Regions from separate parts of the Cellulosimicrobium sp. E-16 genome, predicted to be linked through region 2. Evidence: predicted binding sites of a transcription regulator. Region 2 holds the regulator's gene; each other region holds the start of a gene.
The links. The regulator Rex, encoded in region 2, represses fermentation and respiration genes when NADH is low (regulators of the CRP and FNR family bind a similar motif). The targets are predictions, from matches to a motif close to CTTGTGAANNNNTTCACAAG.
Positions count from the first base shown of each region.

Region 1: a site for Rex is predicted at 1,929-1,948, ahead of mqo (malate dehydrogenase (quinone)). Genes of this name have one in related genera too.
Region 3: a site for Rex is predicted at 1,711-1,730, ahead of adhE (bifunctional acetaldehyde-CoA/alcohol dehydrogenase). Genes of this name have one in related genera too.

Region 1 covers NZ_CP183974.1:3,000,171-3,005,222, reverse strand. Annotated here, with positions in the region: gene ACN9MS_RS13325 (hypothetical protein) at 1-313, shown strand, start outside; gene mqo (malate dehydrogenase (quinone)) at 394-1,914, opposite strand; gene ACN9MS_RS13315 (maleylpyruvate isomerase family mycothiol-dependent enzyme) at 2,045-2,872, opposite strand; gene ACN9MS_RS13310 (pyridoxine/pyridoxamine 5'-phosphate oxidase) at 2,869-3,558, opposite strand; gene ACN9MS_RS13305 (TetR/AcrR family transcriptional regulator) at 3,555-4,127, opposite strand; gene ACN9MS_RS13300 (MFS transporter) at 4,222-5,052, shown strand, end outside.
Region 2 covers NZ_CP183974.1:1,139,885-1,144,936, forward strand. Annotated here, with positions in the region: gene ACN9MS_RS04945 (HAD family hydrolase) at 1-611, opposite strand, end outside; gene ACN9MS_RS04950 (glutaredoxin family protein) at 673-966, shown strand; gene ACN9MS_RS04955 (redox-sensing transcriptional repressor Rex) at 1,026-1,700, shown strand; gene ACN9MS_RS04960 (YceI family protein) at 1,812-2,363, opposite strand; gene ACN9MS_RS04965 (MarR family winged helix-turn-helix transcriptional regulator) at 2,535-3,062, shown strand; gene ACN9MS_RS04970 (histidine phosphatase family protein) at 3,133-3,804, shown strand; gene ACN9MS_RS04975 (TlpA family protein disulfide reductase) at 3,932-4,564, shown strand; gene ACN9MS_RS04980 (cytochrome c biogenesis CcdA family protein) at 4,675-5,052, shown strand, end outside.
Region 3 covers NZ_CP183974.1:3,221,192-3,226,243, reverse strand. Annotated here, with positions in the region: gene ACN9MS_RS14265 (prolyl oligopeptidase family serine peptidase) at 1-1,610, opposite strand, end outside; gene adhE (bifunctional acetaldehyde-CoA/alcohol dehydrogenase) at 1,821-4,565, shown strand; gene ACN9MS_RS14255 (response regulator) at 4,669-5,052, opposite strand, start outside.

The DNA.
Region 1 (5,052 bases), 1.9 Mb from region 2:
GCGGCCGTGGTTCCCCGCGGGGTCCGACGGCGCGTGGCCGGGCGGCGGCGCCTGGGGCGACCGGTCGGTCCACGGCGAGCGCTGGGACCGCGACGCGCAGCGCCTCGACGCCGACCTGCAGGCAGCGGCCTCGCGCCCGGACGTGCAGGGCGAGCACGTCGACCCGCACGAGGTCGCGGCCGAGCTCGTGCTGCGGCGCGTCGTCCCGAACCCCGCGGTGCGGGACGGCGTCCGCGGGCTCCCGCCGGCTCCCGCGACGCACGCCGAGCCGGCGCCGTCGCGCACGGGCCGCCAGGTGCGGCTCCCGCGCTGACCGGCCCGGGCAGAGACGGACGACGGCCCGGACCTCGTGGAGGTCCGGGCCGTCGTCGGGAGAGGGGCGTCAGACGGTGGTCAGGCGCGCGAGCCGACCGCGTCGACGTCCGCGCCACCCGTGAGCTGGTCGAGGCCCTCGAGCTCCTCGGCCTCCCACGGCGCCTGGCCGAGGCTCGGGATCATCGTCGCGAGCTCGGGGCGCCACTTGGTGAAGCGGGCGGGGAAGCAGCGCTCGAGCAGGTCGATCATCGCGGGGACCGCGGTCGACGCGCCCGGGGAGGCGCCGAGCAGACCCGCGATGGAGCCGTCGCCCGCGGCGATGACCTCGGTGCCGAACTCGAGGACGCCCTTGCCGTCCTTGTCCTTCTTGATCACCTGGACGCGCTGGCCCGCGGTGATGGTCTCCCAGTCCTTCGGGTGCGCCGTCGGCATGAAGCCCTGGAGCGCCGTGAACTTGGTCTCCGGGCTCGCGAGGAGCTGGCCGACCAGGTACTGGGTGAGGTCGAGGTTCTTCAGGCCCGCGCCGACCATCGAGCCGAGGTTGTGCAGGCGCAGCGACGTGAACAGCCCGAGGTACTTGCCCTTCTTGAGGTACTTGGGGCTGAACCCGGCGTACGGGCCGAACATCAGGTACGTCTTGCCCTCGACGACGCGGGTGTCCAGGTGCGGGACGGACATGGGCGGCGAGCCGACGTCGGCCTTGCCGTAGACCTTGGCCTGGTGCTGCGCGACGAGCTCGGGGCTGTCGGTGCGCAGGAACTCGCCGCTGATCGGGAACCCGCCGTAGCCCTTGGCCTCGGGGATGCCCGCGGCCTGGAGCAGCGGCAGAGCGCCGCCGCCCGCGCCGACGAACACGAACCGGGCCTCGACGGTCGAGCGGCGCTTCGGGGCGTTCCACGAGCGGTCCTTGACCGTCAGGCGCCAGCGGCCGTCCTTCGTCTTCTTGAGGTTCTTCACCTCGTGCTCGAGGTAGAGCTGCGTGCCCTGTGCGACGAGGTGGTCGACGAGCTGCTGCGTGAGGGCGCCGAAGTCGACGTCCGTGCCGCTCGTGGCACGCGTCGCCGCGACCGGCTCGTCACCGTCGCGCTCCGCGACGAGGAGCGGTGCCCACTCGGCGATCACGGCGGGGTCGTCGCTGAACTCGAGCTCGCTGAACAGCGGGTGCTGCCGCAGCGTCTCGAACCGGCGGCGCAGGTAGTCGACGTTCTCCGCGCCGCGCACGAACGTCATGTGCGGCGTGCGGGAGATGAAGCTCGCCGGCTGCGGGAGGGCGCCCGTCGTGAGCAGGTGGTGCCAGAACTCGCGCGACACCTCGAACTGCTCGTTGATCTTCACCGCCTTGGTGATGTCGATCGAGCCGTCCGCCTTCTCCGGCGTGTAGTTCAGCTCGCACAGGGCCGCATGACCCGTCCCGGCGTTGTTCCACGGGTTCGACGACTCCTGCGCCACGGCGTCCAGACGCTCGTAGATGCGCACGGTCCAGGAGGGCTCCAGGACCTTGAGGAGAGCTCCCAGCGTGGCACTCATGATGCCACCGCCGATGAGGGCTACGTCGATCTGGTCTGCGCTGCTTGCGGGGTTGCTCGCTCGACTCGACACGCTCCGATTCTACGCTTGTGAAAGAGTGCACTAACTGTGCGGTGCGTCACGGGCGTGCGTCACACTTTCCCGGGACGAACGTCCCGAGCGGCGCAGGCCGGACGTCTCACCCCCTCGCGGCAGGAGCGTCCTACCTCGGCGGGGAGTAGGGCGAGGGCCAGGGGCCGATCTCGGGGAGGGGTGTGGGTTCGTCGGTTCGGAAGGCGTCGGGCTCGGCGTCGGGGGTGCGGCCCGCGAGCCAGGCGGCGACGTCGGTGAGGCGGCCTCGGACGACGACACCGTCTCGCGCGTCGAACCCGGGGTTGTTCCCCTCGGGCGTCTCCGTGCGGGGAGAGACCCCGGGTTCGGCAGCGAGGCGGAGGCCGCCCGGGCCCACCCTGAGCGGGGCGGGCTCACCGGCGAGGTCGACCACGACGTCGTCGGCGAGGCGGACCCCGAGGAAGTCGAGCAGGTGGAGTCCGAGCGCGCGCGGCCAGGTGCCGAGGCCGACGCCGGCGTCGAGGTCGACCGCGTGGATCCGGACCTCGCGCCACCACGCGACGAGCGCGTCGACGACGGTCCCGTTGCGGTAGGTCACGGGCGCGTCCCACGCGGACGACCCCGGGCCCGGCCATGCGGCGTCGAGGCGCTCGCCCAGAGATTCGAGCGCGCCGACGTGCTCCGCGACCGAGCGGCGGGCGCCCGCCTGGATGCCGGCCTCGCGGCCGGCCGCTCCGCCGTCGTACACCTCGACGAGCTCGCCGTGGGCGGCGCGCTCCGCCTGGCGGGCCATCGCCTCGCCGATCGCGGTCACGTGCGCGAGCACGTGGCTGCGCGACCAGCCCGGGAGGGCCGACGGCCCGGCGAGTGCGGCCTCGTCGAGGGCACGCGTCGCGGCGGCGACGGCGTCGAGCGCGGCGCGCGCGTCGCGACGCACCTGCTCGACGTCCGGCGCGGCGGGTGCGGTGGGGTCGGTCACGGCCACAGGAGCTCCTTCGTCCAGGGATGAGGTGTCGCGGTGTCGGCGTCGGGCGACGCGGTGTAGCGCAGGCGGGTCTGGCCGTCGGGCGAGGACGCCCAGAACTCGATGCTCGTCGGCTCGAGCGCGTACGACGCCCAGGCGTCGAGCACGAGCCGGGGCTCGGCGCGGACCCGCGCGAGCGCCCCCTCCCACGCGGTCCGGTAGGCGTCCCGTGACGCGAGCGGGGCGCTCTGCGGACCTGCGAGCGCGGTGGCACGGGAGAAGTCGGAGCGGGCGAGGAAGTCGGCGGCGGACGCCTCGGGTCCGAGCGGGACGACCGGTCCGCGCATCCGGACCTGGCGGCCGTGCTCGCGCCAGAAGAACGTCAGCGCGGCGTTCGGGTTCTGCGCGAGCGCGACGCCCTTGGGCGAGTCGGCGCGCGTCGCGAAGACCCAGCCGTCGCCGTCGACGTCCTTGAGGATCAGCGTCCGGGCGTCGACCCGGCCGCTCGCGTCGGCGGTCGAGAGGGTCGCGGCGTGCGGCGCGGGCAGGCCGGCGTCGATCGCTTCCTCGAGCCAGCCGACGAAGAGCGCGACCGGCTCGTCCGGTGCCGCGTCGACGTCGAGGCCGGGCAGGTCGGTGCCGAACACGGGGAGCGCGCGCAGTCGCTCGCGCAGCGACGGGCGTTCGGAGGCGTCGGTCATGCGTCCTCCAGCAGGTCGGCGGGGCGAGGGTCGAGGAGCGCGACGAAGCCCCGCGCGGCGGCGGTCATCGCGCCGGGGTCGTCGAGGGCGCGCGCGAGGACGTACCCGCCCTGCACGATCGCGACGGCGGCGAGCGCGCGGTCGCGGGCCGCGCCGACGGGCAGCCCGTCCTCCGTGAGGACGGCGGCGGCCAGGTCGACGAGGCCGTGGAAGTAGGCGCGGACCTCCGCGGCGAGCTCGGCGTCGTCCATGACGGCCTGGTCGCTCACGAGGCGTCCGACCTTGCACCCGGCGAGCGCGGGGCGCGGCCGCTCGAGGTAGCGGACCAGGCGCTCGACGGCGGACCCGCCCGCGTCGAGGTCGCGGTGCGCGGCGTCGAGGCCGGCCGCCGTCGTGGCGTGCACGGCGGCCGCGGCGAGGTCGTGCTTGGTGGGGAAGTGGTGGTAAAGGCTGCCCTGGCCGACGCCGCTCGCGGCGAGGACCTGGCGCGGGCTGGTCGCACCGACGCCCTGGGCCCAGAACAGGTCCTGCGCGGCCGCGACGAGCCGCTCGCGAGCGTCGGTCGTCATGCCGCGACCATACCTACCTCTAGGTATGGCGTCCAGTCGTCGCTCTGCGGACCACCTCGCGTCACACCTCGCCGCCCCGCTCGGTCGGGACGGCATGAGAGTGGAGTCGTACGGTGGGTCGGTGACGGTGCAGCAGCGTGTGCTGGTGGTCGCGGTCCTCGCGTCGTTCGTGTCGTTCCTGGACGGCTCGGTGGTCAACGTCGCGCTGCCCGCGATCTCCGCGGAGCTGACGACCGGGCCCGTCACGGGCCTCGCGCTGCAGCAGTGGGTCGTCGACGCCTACATGATCACGCTCGGCGCCCTCATCCTCCTGGCGGGCTCGCTGTCCGACGTGCACGGTCGGCGCCGCATCATGGCGATCGGCCTCGTCGGCTTCGCGGTGACGTCGGTCGCGTGCGCGCTCGCCCCGGACGGGCTGTTCCTCGTCGTGGCGCGCGGGCTCCAGGGCGTCGCGGGCGCGCTGCTCGTGCCCAGCTCGCTCGCCATGATCATCTCGACGTTCGACGGCGAACGACAGTCCCGCGCGATCGGCTCCTGGACCGCGTGGACCAGCACTGCGTCGCTCGTCGGGCCGCTGCTCGGGGGCATCCTCATCGACACCATCTCGTGGCGCTGGGTGTTCTGGATCAACGTGCTGCCCGTCGCGGTGACGCTCTGGCTGCTGCGCGGGGTGCCCCGGTCCGCCGCGGAGGAGCCCGGTGCCGGGACGACCCGCCGCATCGACGTCGCCGGGGCGACGCTCGCCGCCGTCGGGCTCGCCGGGACGGTGTTCGCGCTCATCGAGCAGGGGCGGTTCGGGTGGGCGAGCCCGGTCGTGTGGGGGCCGTGCGTCGTCGGCGTCGCGTGCCTCGTCGTGTTCGTGTGGTGGGAGCGGCGCGCCCCCGACCCCATGCTCCCGCCACGGCTCTTCCGCGTCCGCAACTTC
Region 2 (5,052 bases):
ATGTCCTCGCGCTCGGCCAGCGCGCGTACCCCGGCGGCCTTGGCGCGGCCGTGCATCATGTCGCCGACGAGACGCCCGGTGTAGAAGCCGTCCTCGTGCTCCGCGACGGTGCCGAGCGCACCGGTGGTGCCGAGGCGGCGGGCGATGAGCTCGCCGATCTCGACCGGGGTCGCGGAGACGAGCCACACCTGGTGCCCCGCGGCGAGGTGCTCGTCGAGCAGGCGGCGGGTGCCGGGGTAGATGCGCAGCGAGAGGACCGTGTCGTACACCTCCTCGCCGATCGCGGTGACCTCGGCGACGGAGCGCCCCGCGATGAGCGCGAGGGCGCGCGACCGGATGCGGTCGATCTGCTGCTTGTTCTCGCCGAACAGGAGGTAGCGCGCCTGGTGCACGGCGAAGCGCACGATGTCGAGCGTCGAGAAGAACTGCCGCTGGTACAGGGCGCGGGCGAGGTGGAACGACGACGCGCCGCGGATGATCGTGTTGTCGACGTCGAAGAACGCGGCGGTGCGGTGCGCGGGAGCGGGCGGCGTGCGTCCGGCGGCGGGTGCGTCCTCGGGGTCCGTCGACCCGGGGGTCGGGACGGGGCCCGGACCGGAAGACGTCGCCATGACCCCACTCTAGGCGGTCTCCGGACCGTCCCGGGGGCGCGTCCCTCGTACCCTGGGAGTCGTGAGCACCTCCGACGCCCCGGCCCCTCCCGTCCTCCTCTACGGCCGCGCGGGGTGCCACCTGTGCGACGACGCGCGCGCAGTCGTCGAGGCGGTGTGCGCCGAGGCGGGGGTCGCGTGGGCCGAGGTGGACGTCGACGCGCCGGACGCGGACCCGGCGCTGCGCGAGCAGTACGGCGAGTACGTCCCGGTCGTGACGGTCGGCGGCGTCCAGCAGGGTTTCTGGCGGGTCGACGCCCGCCGGCTCGCGCGCGCGGTGGGTCGGATTTCGACGGCGCGCGCGGACCTGGGATGATTCCTCCCGGTGGAGCGTGACCGTCGACGAGGACGGTCCCAGGGACGACGGGGTGACGGGTGGCTGAGCAGGTAGTCGGTGAGGTGACGGCGCCGGGTATCCCGAGCGCGACGGTGGCGCGGCTCCCGTCCTACCTGCGGGCGCTGCGGGACCTCGTGGCGCGAGGGGTGGCGACGACGTCGTCGGTCGAGCTCGCGGAGCTCTCCGGCGTGGGCCCGGCGCAGCTCCGCAAGGACCTGTCGTTCCTGGGCTCGTTCGGCACGCGCGGCGTCGGGTACGACGTGGACTCGCTCGCGCAGTACATCACCGAGGCGCTGGGGCTCGTGGACGAGCACCGCATCGCGATCGTCGGGATCGGCAACCTGGGGCACGCGCTCGCGAACTACTCGGGCTACGAGCAGCGCGGCTTCCACGTCGCGGCGCTCCTCGACGCGTCGCCGGACGTCGTCGGGACGCGGGCGGCGGGCCTCGTCGTCGAGCACGTCGACGCGCTCGAGGCGGTCGTGGAGCGCGAGAAGGTGTCGATCGTGGTCCTCGCGACGCCCGCGGCGCACGCGCAGTCCGTGGCGGACCGCGTCGTCGCTGCCGGGGTGCGCGAGATCCTCAACTTCGCGCCCCGCGCGCTGCAGGTGCCCGCGGACGTCGACGTGCGCGGCGTGGACGTCGGCAGCGAGCTCCAGATCCTCGCGTTCCACTCCCAGGCCCGCGCGCTCGCGGAGGCGCAGGACCGCTGAACGACGAGGGGCCGCGTGCTGGTGCACGCGGCCCCTCGGGCGGCACCCCTGCCGGTGGGTGCAGTGTTTCGAGGAAGGGTCCCCGGGGAAGGGTGTCCCGGGAGTCGGTCGTCAGCCCTGCTTGATGGCCGAGACGTCGAGCGCGATCTTGATCTTGTCGCCGACGAGCACGCCGCCGGTCTCGAGCGCGGCGTTCCAGGTCAGGCCGAACTCCTTGCGCGAGATCTCCGTCGTCGCCTCGAAGCCGGCGCGCGCGTTGCCGAACGGGTCGGTCGCGGTGCCCGCGAACTCGGTCTCGAGCTCGACCGGCTTGGTCACGCCGTTGATCGTCAGGTCGCCCGCCACGACGAAGTCGTCGCCGTCGCCGGAGATGCTGGTCGACGCGAAGCTCCACGTCGGCTTGTTCTCGGCGTCCCAGAAGTCCGCGCTGCGCAGGTGGTTGTCGCGGTTCGCGTCGCCCGTGCTCACGGACGCCGCGTCGAGCTCGGCGGTCACGGAGGTCGACTCGAGGTCGTCGCCCACGGTGATGGTCCCGGCCGTGATGGCGAGCGTGCCGCGCACCTTGGAGATGCCGGCGTGGCGGACCGTGAAGGCCGCCTGCGAGTGGGACGAGTCGAGGTCGTAGGTACCGGCGTTGAGCCCGGCGGGCAGCGGCGTGGCCATGGGTGCTCCTGAGGGGTCGTGGGTCCTGGAGGACCGAACTTGGTTGAAGGTTCAACTTCGTACGAGCGTATCAACAGCAGGGGGTGATCCGTCTATTCCCGGTGGGGTGGAAGAATGTTCCGCGAGGTTCCGCCCCCGAACCGCCCCCTGTCCGCGAGCGCCCGAGGACCTATGACCAGCAACGACGTCGACGCCCAGCCGACGACGACCGCCAGCACCGCCGCGACCGCGAGCGAGGAGCCGCGCTGGCTCGACGCCGAGCAGCAGCGCCTGTGGCGTGCCTACCTCGACGGGACCGTGCGGTTCATCGAGTCGCTGGGGCGTGACCACGAGGAGCGCTCGGAGGTCTCGCTCAACGAGTACGAGCTGCTCGTGCGGCTCTCGGAGAGCCCTGACCACACGCTGCGCATGTCCGCGCTCGCCGACGGGCTCGCCCGGTCCCGCAGCCGCGTCACCCACACGGTCGCGCGCATGGAGGCGCGCGGCCTGGTGCGGCGCTCGGCGAGCACGGGCGACCGTCGCGGGGTCAACTGCGCGATGACGCCCGAGGGCTACCGCGTGCTCGTGGCGTCCGCGCCGGCGCACGTGGCCGCCGTGCGCCGGTTCATGGTCGACGTGCTCACGCCGGAGCAGTTCCGCGCGCTCGGCGAGGCGATGGCCGCGGTCGCCGAGGCGTGCAAGGCGGACCGCGACTCCTGACCCGGGTCGCCCCGGGAGTCGCCGGCCCGCAGGTGCCGGTCAGAGCCCGGAGTGCGGGACACTGGTGCGCATGGTCTCCACCATCGTCCACCTCTTGCGCCACGGCGAGGTCCACAACCCCGACGGCGTCCTCTACGGCCGCATCCCCGGCTACCACCTCTCGGAGCGGGGCCACGAGATGGCCCGCCGGGTCGCCGCGCACCTCGCGGGCGAGCCCGGGCCCGACGGCACGTCGCGCCCCCGCGCGGACCTCGCCGTCGTCGTCGCGTCGCCGCTCCAGCGCGCCCAGGAGACGGCCACGCCGGCCGCCGAGGCGTTCGGCATCGAGCTCGGCACCGACGACCGGCTCATCGAGGCCGCGAACCACTTCGAGGGCATGACCTTCGGCGTCGGGGACGGGTCGCTGCGCCACCCGCAGCACTGGCGCTTCCTGTGGAACCCGTTCCGGCCGTCCTGGGGCGAGCCGTACACCGAGCAGGTCGCGCGCATGCGGGCCGCGGTCGCCGACGCCCGGGACAAGGCCGCGGGCCACGAGGCCCTCCTCGTGAGCCACCAGCTCCCCGTGTGGCTCACGCGCCTGAGCTTCGAGAACCGCCGGCTGTGGCACGACCCGCGCAAGCGGCAGTGCTCGCTCGCGTCGCTCACGTCGCTGCACTTCGAGGACGACCGCCTCGTCGGCCTGCACTACTCCGAGCCGGTCGCCGACCTCCTCCCGGGTGCCGCGACCGTCGCGGGGGCGTGACGTCGGTCATGTCTCGCGTCGTCGTCGCCGCCCGGACGCCCGAACCGTCCCGTTCGGGAGTGGCGGAGGTCACGTCTCTCAGGTGGCGTCCAGGAACCCCGGGCAGGGTGCCTCCCGTGATGACGCTGTGACCGCCAGCTCGCGCGCGCGTGACGTGCGCGCCCTCCCGCCCGTCCGCGGCGTGCTGATCGCGGGCGCCGTGGTCGCCGCGGCGCTCGGCCTCGCGGCGTGCGCCCAGGACTCCGGCGCGACGACCGACGTCGTCGGGCAGGGGTACGTCTCCGGCGACGGCTCGGTCCGCACCTGGGACGCCGGCGAGCGGGGCGACGTCGTCGCGCTCACCGGCACCGACTACGAGGGCGAGCAGGTCGACACGGGCGCCTGGCTGGGCGACGTCGTCGTCCTCAACACCTGGTACGCGGCGTGCGCGCCGTGCCGCGCCGAGGCGCCCGACCTCGTGGCGCTCGCGAACGACCGCGCCGAGGACGGCGTGCAGGTGCTCGGCATCAACACGACCGACGAGGCGGGCGCCGCGCAGGCGTTCCAGCGCCGGTTCGAGGTGCCGTACCCGTCGATCGACGACCGCAGCGGGGAGGTCGTCGCGGCGCTCTCCGGCACCGTGCCGCTCCAGGCGGTGCCGTCGACGGTCGTGCTCGACCGCGAGGGCCGCGTCGCGGCGCGCGTCATCGGGCTCGCCGAGGGCTCGACCCTGGACGCGCTCGTCGACGACGTGCTCGCCGAGGACGAGGCGGCCGGCTGACCGTGGTCACCCTCGCGTCCCTCGCCGCCACCGTCCCGACCGCCGCACTCCCCGCGGCCGCCGCGACGAGCGTCGGCGACACGTTCGCCGCGACGGTCTGGAGTGGGTCGATGCTCCTGGCGGTCCCGGTGGCGATCCTGGCGGGGCTCGTCTCCTTCGCGTCGCCGTGCGTGCTGCCGCTCGTGCCCGGCTACGTCGGCTACGTCTCGGGCATGGCCGCGGCGAACGCCGGGAGCGGGCGTGGCGCGTCCGGAGGGACGACGACGGCCACCCGGGTCGCGGCGCCGAGCCGCGGCCGGGTCCTCGCGGGCGTCGGGCTCTTCGTCGCCGGGTTCACCCTGGTCTTCGTCGCACTCATGGTCGCGGCCGGCGCGATCGGCGTGCACCTGGTCCGCTGGGAGGACGTCATCACGCGCGTCCTGGGCGTGGTCGTCATCCTCATGGGGCTCGCCTTCATGGGGGCGGTCCCGTTCCTCCAGCGCGAGCGG
Region 3 (5,052 bases), 2.1 Mb from region 2:
CCGAGCGCGCCGGAGTAGGCGGGGGTCAGCGAGATCTCGAAGCCGCCGTACCCGTACAGGAGAGTCGGTGCGGACCCCGTGCCGCCGTCGCCCGCGCCCTCGACGAGGTCCGCGCGACCCACGACGAAGTACGGCACGCGCGTGCCGTCGTCGGACGTGGCGAAGTGCTGGGCGACGGTCATGCCGTCGGCGTCGAAGAACGCGGGGTTGGACTTGACGACCTCCGGTGCACCCGCGTCGCCCGGCCGCTCGCCGAGCGACAGGAGCGAGAGCGTCGTGGGCGTGAGGTAGTCGGTCGTGACGAGCCACAGGTCGTCGGTGTCGACGGGGTCGACGGCCCCGACGGCGACCGTGCCGAGCTCCGGCAGGCCGGGGATCTCGGAGCGCACCCACGGCGCGTCGGCGGTCTCCTGCCCGACGGCGGTCCCGGTGCCCCCGGGAGCGGCGGCGTCGGGCGGCGTCAGCACGTGCAGGCGGTTCTTCACGTCGTCGAGCACGTTGACCACGAGGTGGTGGCGCGTCCACGTGGCGCCGGCGAGCGACGTCGTGGCCGTGGGCTCGAACAGCACGGTGAAGCCGCGGTCGCCCGCGAGGAAGTCGCCGAACCGGGCGACGAGCAGCGAGCCCGCGCGGTAGGTCGTGCCGCCGACGGTCCAGTCGTCGCGCAGCTCGACGAGCATCCACTCGCGCCGCACGCCGACCTCGGCCGAGTCGGGCACGTCGATCTTCGTGAGGCGCTGCTCGGGCGTGCCGGTGCGCTCGGCGAGGTAGAGCTCGTCGGAGTAGAACGCCTTGGAGCGGTGCACGAAGTCGCGCTCGAAGCCGGGCGTGTGCGAGCGCCAGGCGGAGATGTACATGTCCTCCTCGGTGCCCGCGTAGACGGTCACCGCGGCGTCGAGCGGCGTGCCGCGCGTCCAGCGCTTCACGACGCGCGGGTACCCGGACGGCGTGAGCGTGCCCTCGCCGAAGTCGGTGAAGACGTAGACGGTGTCGGCGTCGATCCACCCGAGCGAGCCCTTGGCCTCCGCGCGGTGGAAGCCGCCGTCCTCGGGGGCGACGAACCGCTTCTCGACGAGGTCGAACTCGCGGGTCACGTCGGCGTCCGAGCCGCCGGGGGAGAGCTCGACGAGCGCGTGGCGCCACGGCTCGCCCGCGGCGAGCTGCTCGGGCGTCGGGCGCAGGACGCTCGCGCCGTGCCAGACCCACGACTCGTCCTCGGACGCGGCGAGCGCGTCGAGGTCGAGCACGGTCTCCCACGCGGGGTCGTCCGTGCGGTAGGAGTCGAGCGTCGTGCGGCGCCAGAGCCCGCGCTCGTGCTGCGCGTCGCGCCAGAAGTTGTAGTACCGGTCCCCGATCTTGGAGACCTCGGGGATCTTGGCGTCGGAGTCGAGCACCTCGCGGATCGCGCGCTCCGTCGTCGCGAACTCCTCCGCGACCTCGAGCGTGTCGGCGACCTCGGCGTTGCGCGCGCGGACCCAGGCCAGGGCCTCGTCGCCCTCGATGGCCTCGAGCCAGAGGTACGGGTCGTGGGGCGCGCCGTCGTCGGGGAGAGGGGTCTCGGCGGTGTTCTGGGGCGCGGGCGCAGGGCTCGTCGTCTGCTCGGCGGTCATGGTCCCCCACCCTACGGCGGTGCGGACGGTGGTGCGGAGGTCACCGGGGGACCGGGACCTTGGGCCTCGAACGGCCGCCGGGCCTTGTCGGACCCGACGGCTTGTGAAAACATTCACAAGTAGAGAGACCGCTGAAGGAGCCGGGGCAATCCGGCCCCGGCAGCACCCGCGGCCCGACGCCCGGCCCCGGCCGGGCACCGGAGGGGACGCATGAGCGCGAAGAGCGCCGGCACGAAGGTCGAGAACCGCACCGAGGACACCCGCACGACGCAGGAGATCGACGTCCTCGTCGAGCGAGCCCGCAAGGCGCTCGACCAGTACATGAGCCTCACGCAGGAGGACGTCGACCGGATCGTCCTCAAGGCGTCCGTCGCGGGCCTGCACCAGCACGGCCACCTCGCGCAGATGGCCGTCGCCGAGACCGGGCGCGGCGTCTTCGAGGACAAGGCGACCAAGAACATCTTCGCGTGCGAGCACGTGCCCAACTCGATGGCGAACCTCAAGACGGTCGGCATCATCGGCCGCGACGAGCTCACGGGCGTCGTGGAGATCGCCGAGCCCGTGGGCGTGGTGTGCGCCGTGACGCCGGTGACCAACCCGACGTCGACCACGATCTTCAAGTCGCTCATCGCGCTCAAGACGCGCAACCCCGTCGTGTTCGCCTTCCACCCGAGCGCGCAGCGCTCGTCGGTCGAGGCGGCCCGCATCGTGCGCGACGCCGCGGTGGCGGCCGGCGCGCCCGAGGACTGCATCCAGTGGGTCGAGCACCCGTCGATCGAGGCGACCAACACGCTCATGCACCACCCGGGCGTCGCGCTCATCCTCGCCACGGGCGGCAACGGCATGGTCCGCGCCGCCTACTCGGCCGGGAAGCCCGCGCTCGGCGTCGGGGCGGGCAACGTCCCCGCCTACGTCGAGAAGAGCGCCGACCTCGGTCGCGCGATCAACGACGTCGTCATGTCGAAGGCGTTCGACAACGGCATGGTCTGCGCCTCGGAGCAGGCGCTCATCCTCGACGACGTGATCTACGACGACGCGATGCGCGAGCTGGCCCGCCTGCACGCGTACCGCACGACGCCCGCCGAGAAGGCGATGCTCGAGCGCCTGATCTTCGGCGTCGAGGCGAGCGGCGCGAACTGCGCCGGCGCGAAGCTCAACCCGAAGGTCGTCGGCAAGTCGCCCGTGTGGATCGCGCGCGAGGCCGGCTTCGAGGTCCCCGACGACACGTCGATCATCCTCGCGGAGATCGACGACGTCGGCCCGGACGAGCCGCTGAGCCGCGAGAAGCTCACGCCCGTCCTCGCGGTGCTGCGCGCGCGGGACACCGAGCACGGCGTCCGTCTCGCAGAGCGCATGGTCGAGCTCGACGGCCTGGGCCACTCGGCCGCCATCCACACGGCGGACCAGGAGCTCGTCGAGCGGTACGGCTCGCGGGTCAAGGCCGTGCGCGTGCTCTGGAACAGCCCGACGTCGCTCGGCGGCATCGGCGACATCTACAACGCGCTGCTCCCGTCGCTCACGCTCGGGTGCGGCAGCTACGGCGCGAACTCGGTGTCGAACAACGTGTCGGCGGTCAACCTCATCAACGTCAAGCGGATCGGGCGGCGCAACAACAACATGCAGTGGTTCAAGGTGCCCGCCAAGACCTACTTCGAGCCGAACTCGATCCAGTACCTCGCGCAGATGCGCGACGTGCACCGCGTCACGATCGTCACCGACAAGGTCATGAGCCGCATCGGCGTCGTCGACCGCGTCTTGGACGTCCTCGCCCGCCGCGAGGAGAAGGTCGCGATCCAGATCATCGACGCCGTCGAGCCGGAGCCGAGCGTCGGCACCGTGAACCGCGGTGCCGAGTCGATGCGGGACTTCGAGCCCGACACGATCATCGCGATCGGCGGCGGCTCGCCCATGGACGCGGCGAAGGTCATGTGGCTGCGGTACGAGCACCCGGAGATCGAGTTCTCCGACATGCGCGAGAAGTTCTTCGACGTCCGCAAGCGCGCCTACAAGTTCCCGGAGCTCGGGGGCAAGGCGAAGCTCGTGTGCATCCCGACGTCGTCGGGCACCGGCGCGGAGGTGACGCCGTTCGCGGTCATCACCGACCCGGAGACGGGCTTCAAGTACCCGCTCGCGGACTACGCGCTCACCCCGACCGTCGCGATCGTCGACCCCGTGCTCACGGACACCATGCCGGCGAAGCTCGCGGCCGACTCGGGCTTCGACGCCCTCACGCACGCCACCGAGGCGTTCGTCTCCGTCTACGCGAACGACTTCACCGACGGGCTGTGCCTGCAGGCGATCAAGATGGTCTTCGAGCACATCGAGGACTCGGTCACGCAGGGTGCGGCGGCCCCGAAGGCGCGCGAGAAGATGCACAACGCGGCCACCATCGCGGGCATGGCGTTCGGCTCGGCGATGCTCGGCATCGTGCACGCCATGGCGCACACCGTGGGCTCGACGTTCCACCTCGTGCACGGGCGCACCAACGCGGTGCTCCTGCCGCACGTGATCCGCTACAACGGCCAGGTGCCCACCAAGCTCACGAGCTGGCCCAAGTACGAGCGCTACGTGGCCCCCGAGCGGTTCCAGGAGATCGCGAAGCACCTCGGCCTGCCGGCCTCCACCCCGGAGGAGGGCGTCGAGTCGTACGCGAAGGCGGTCGAGGAGCTGCGCGCCAAGGTGGGCATCGAGTCGACGTTCGCCGCGCAGGGCGTCGACGAGACGGCGTTCCTGAGCCGCCTCGACGACCTCGCGCTCCGGTCGTTCGAGGACCAGTGCGCCCCCGCGAACCCGCGGATGCCGGTCCTGGAGGACATGCGCGACATCCTCGTCGCGGCCTACCGCGGCAGCAGCCGCGAGGTCGTGCGCGCGGAGCGGCTCGCGGCCCACGAGGCCGCGAGCGCCGAGGACGGGCAGGCGGCGACCCCGCCTGCCGAGACCGTGGCGGCCGGCTGACCCTTCCCGGCCCCACGAAACCCGGAGCCCGACGGCGCGAGTCCCCTTCCGCCGTCGGGCTCCGTCGCGCTCGGGGCCCGACGCCGGGGGCGGGGGCGCCGCGTCAGTCGTGCGCCCCCGGGCGGACCAGGCCCGCCTCGTAGGCGAGGATGACGAGCTGCACGCGGTTGGTCAGCCCGACCTTGGTGAGCAGCGAGCGCACGTGGCTCTTCACGGTCGCCTCGGTGAGGTGCAGCTCCGCGCCGACCTCGCGGTTCGACAGCCCGCGCGCGACGGCGAGCAGCACCTCGCGCTCGCGGGGCGTCGCGGCGTCCAGCCCGGTCGCGGGCGCGCCGGTCCCGGCGGCGTCGGGCGCGAGCGGCGCGATCCGCGCGAGCTCGACGTACGTCGAGATGATGCGTCCGGTGACGGCCGGGTCGAGCAGCGAGTCGCCCGCGCGGACGCGGTGCACGGCGTCGACGAGCGTCTGCGGGTCCGCGTCCTTGAG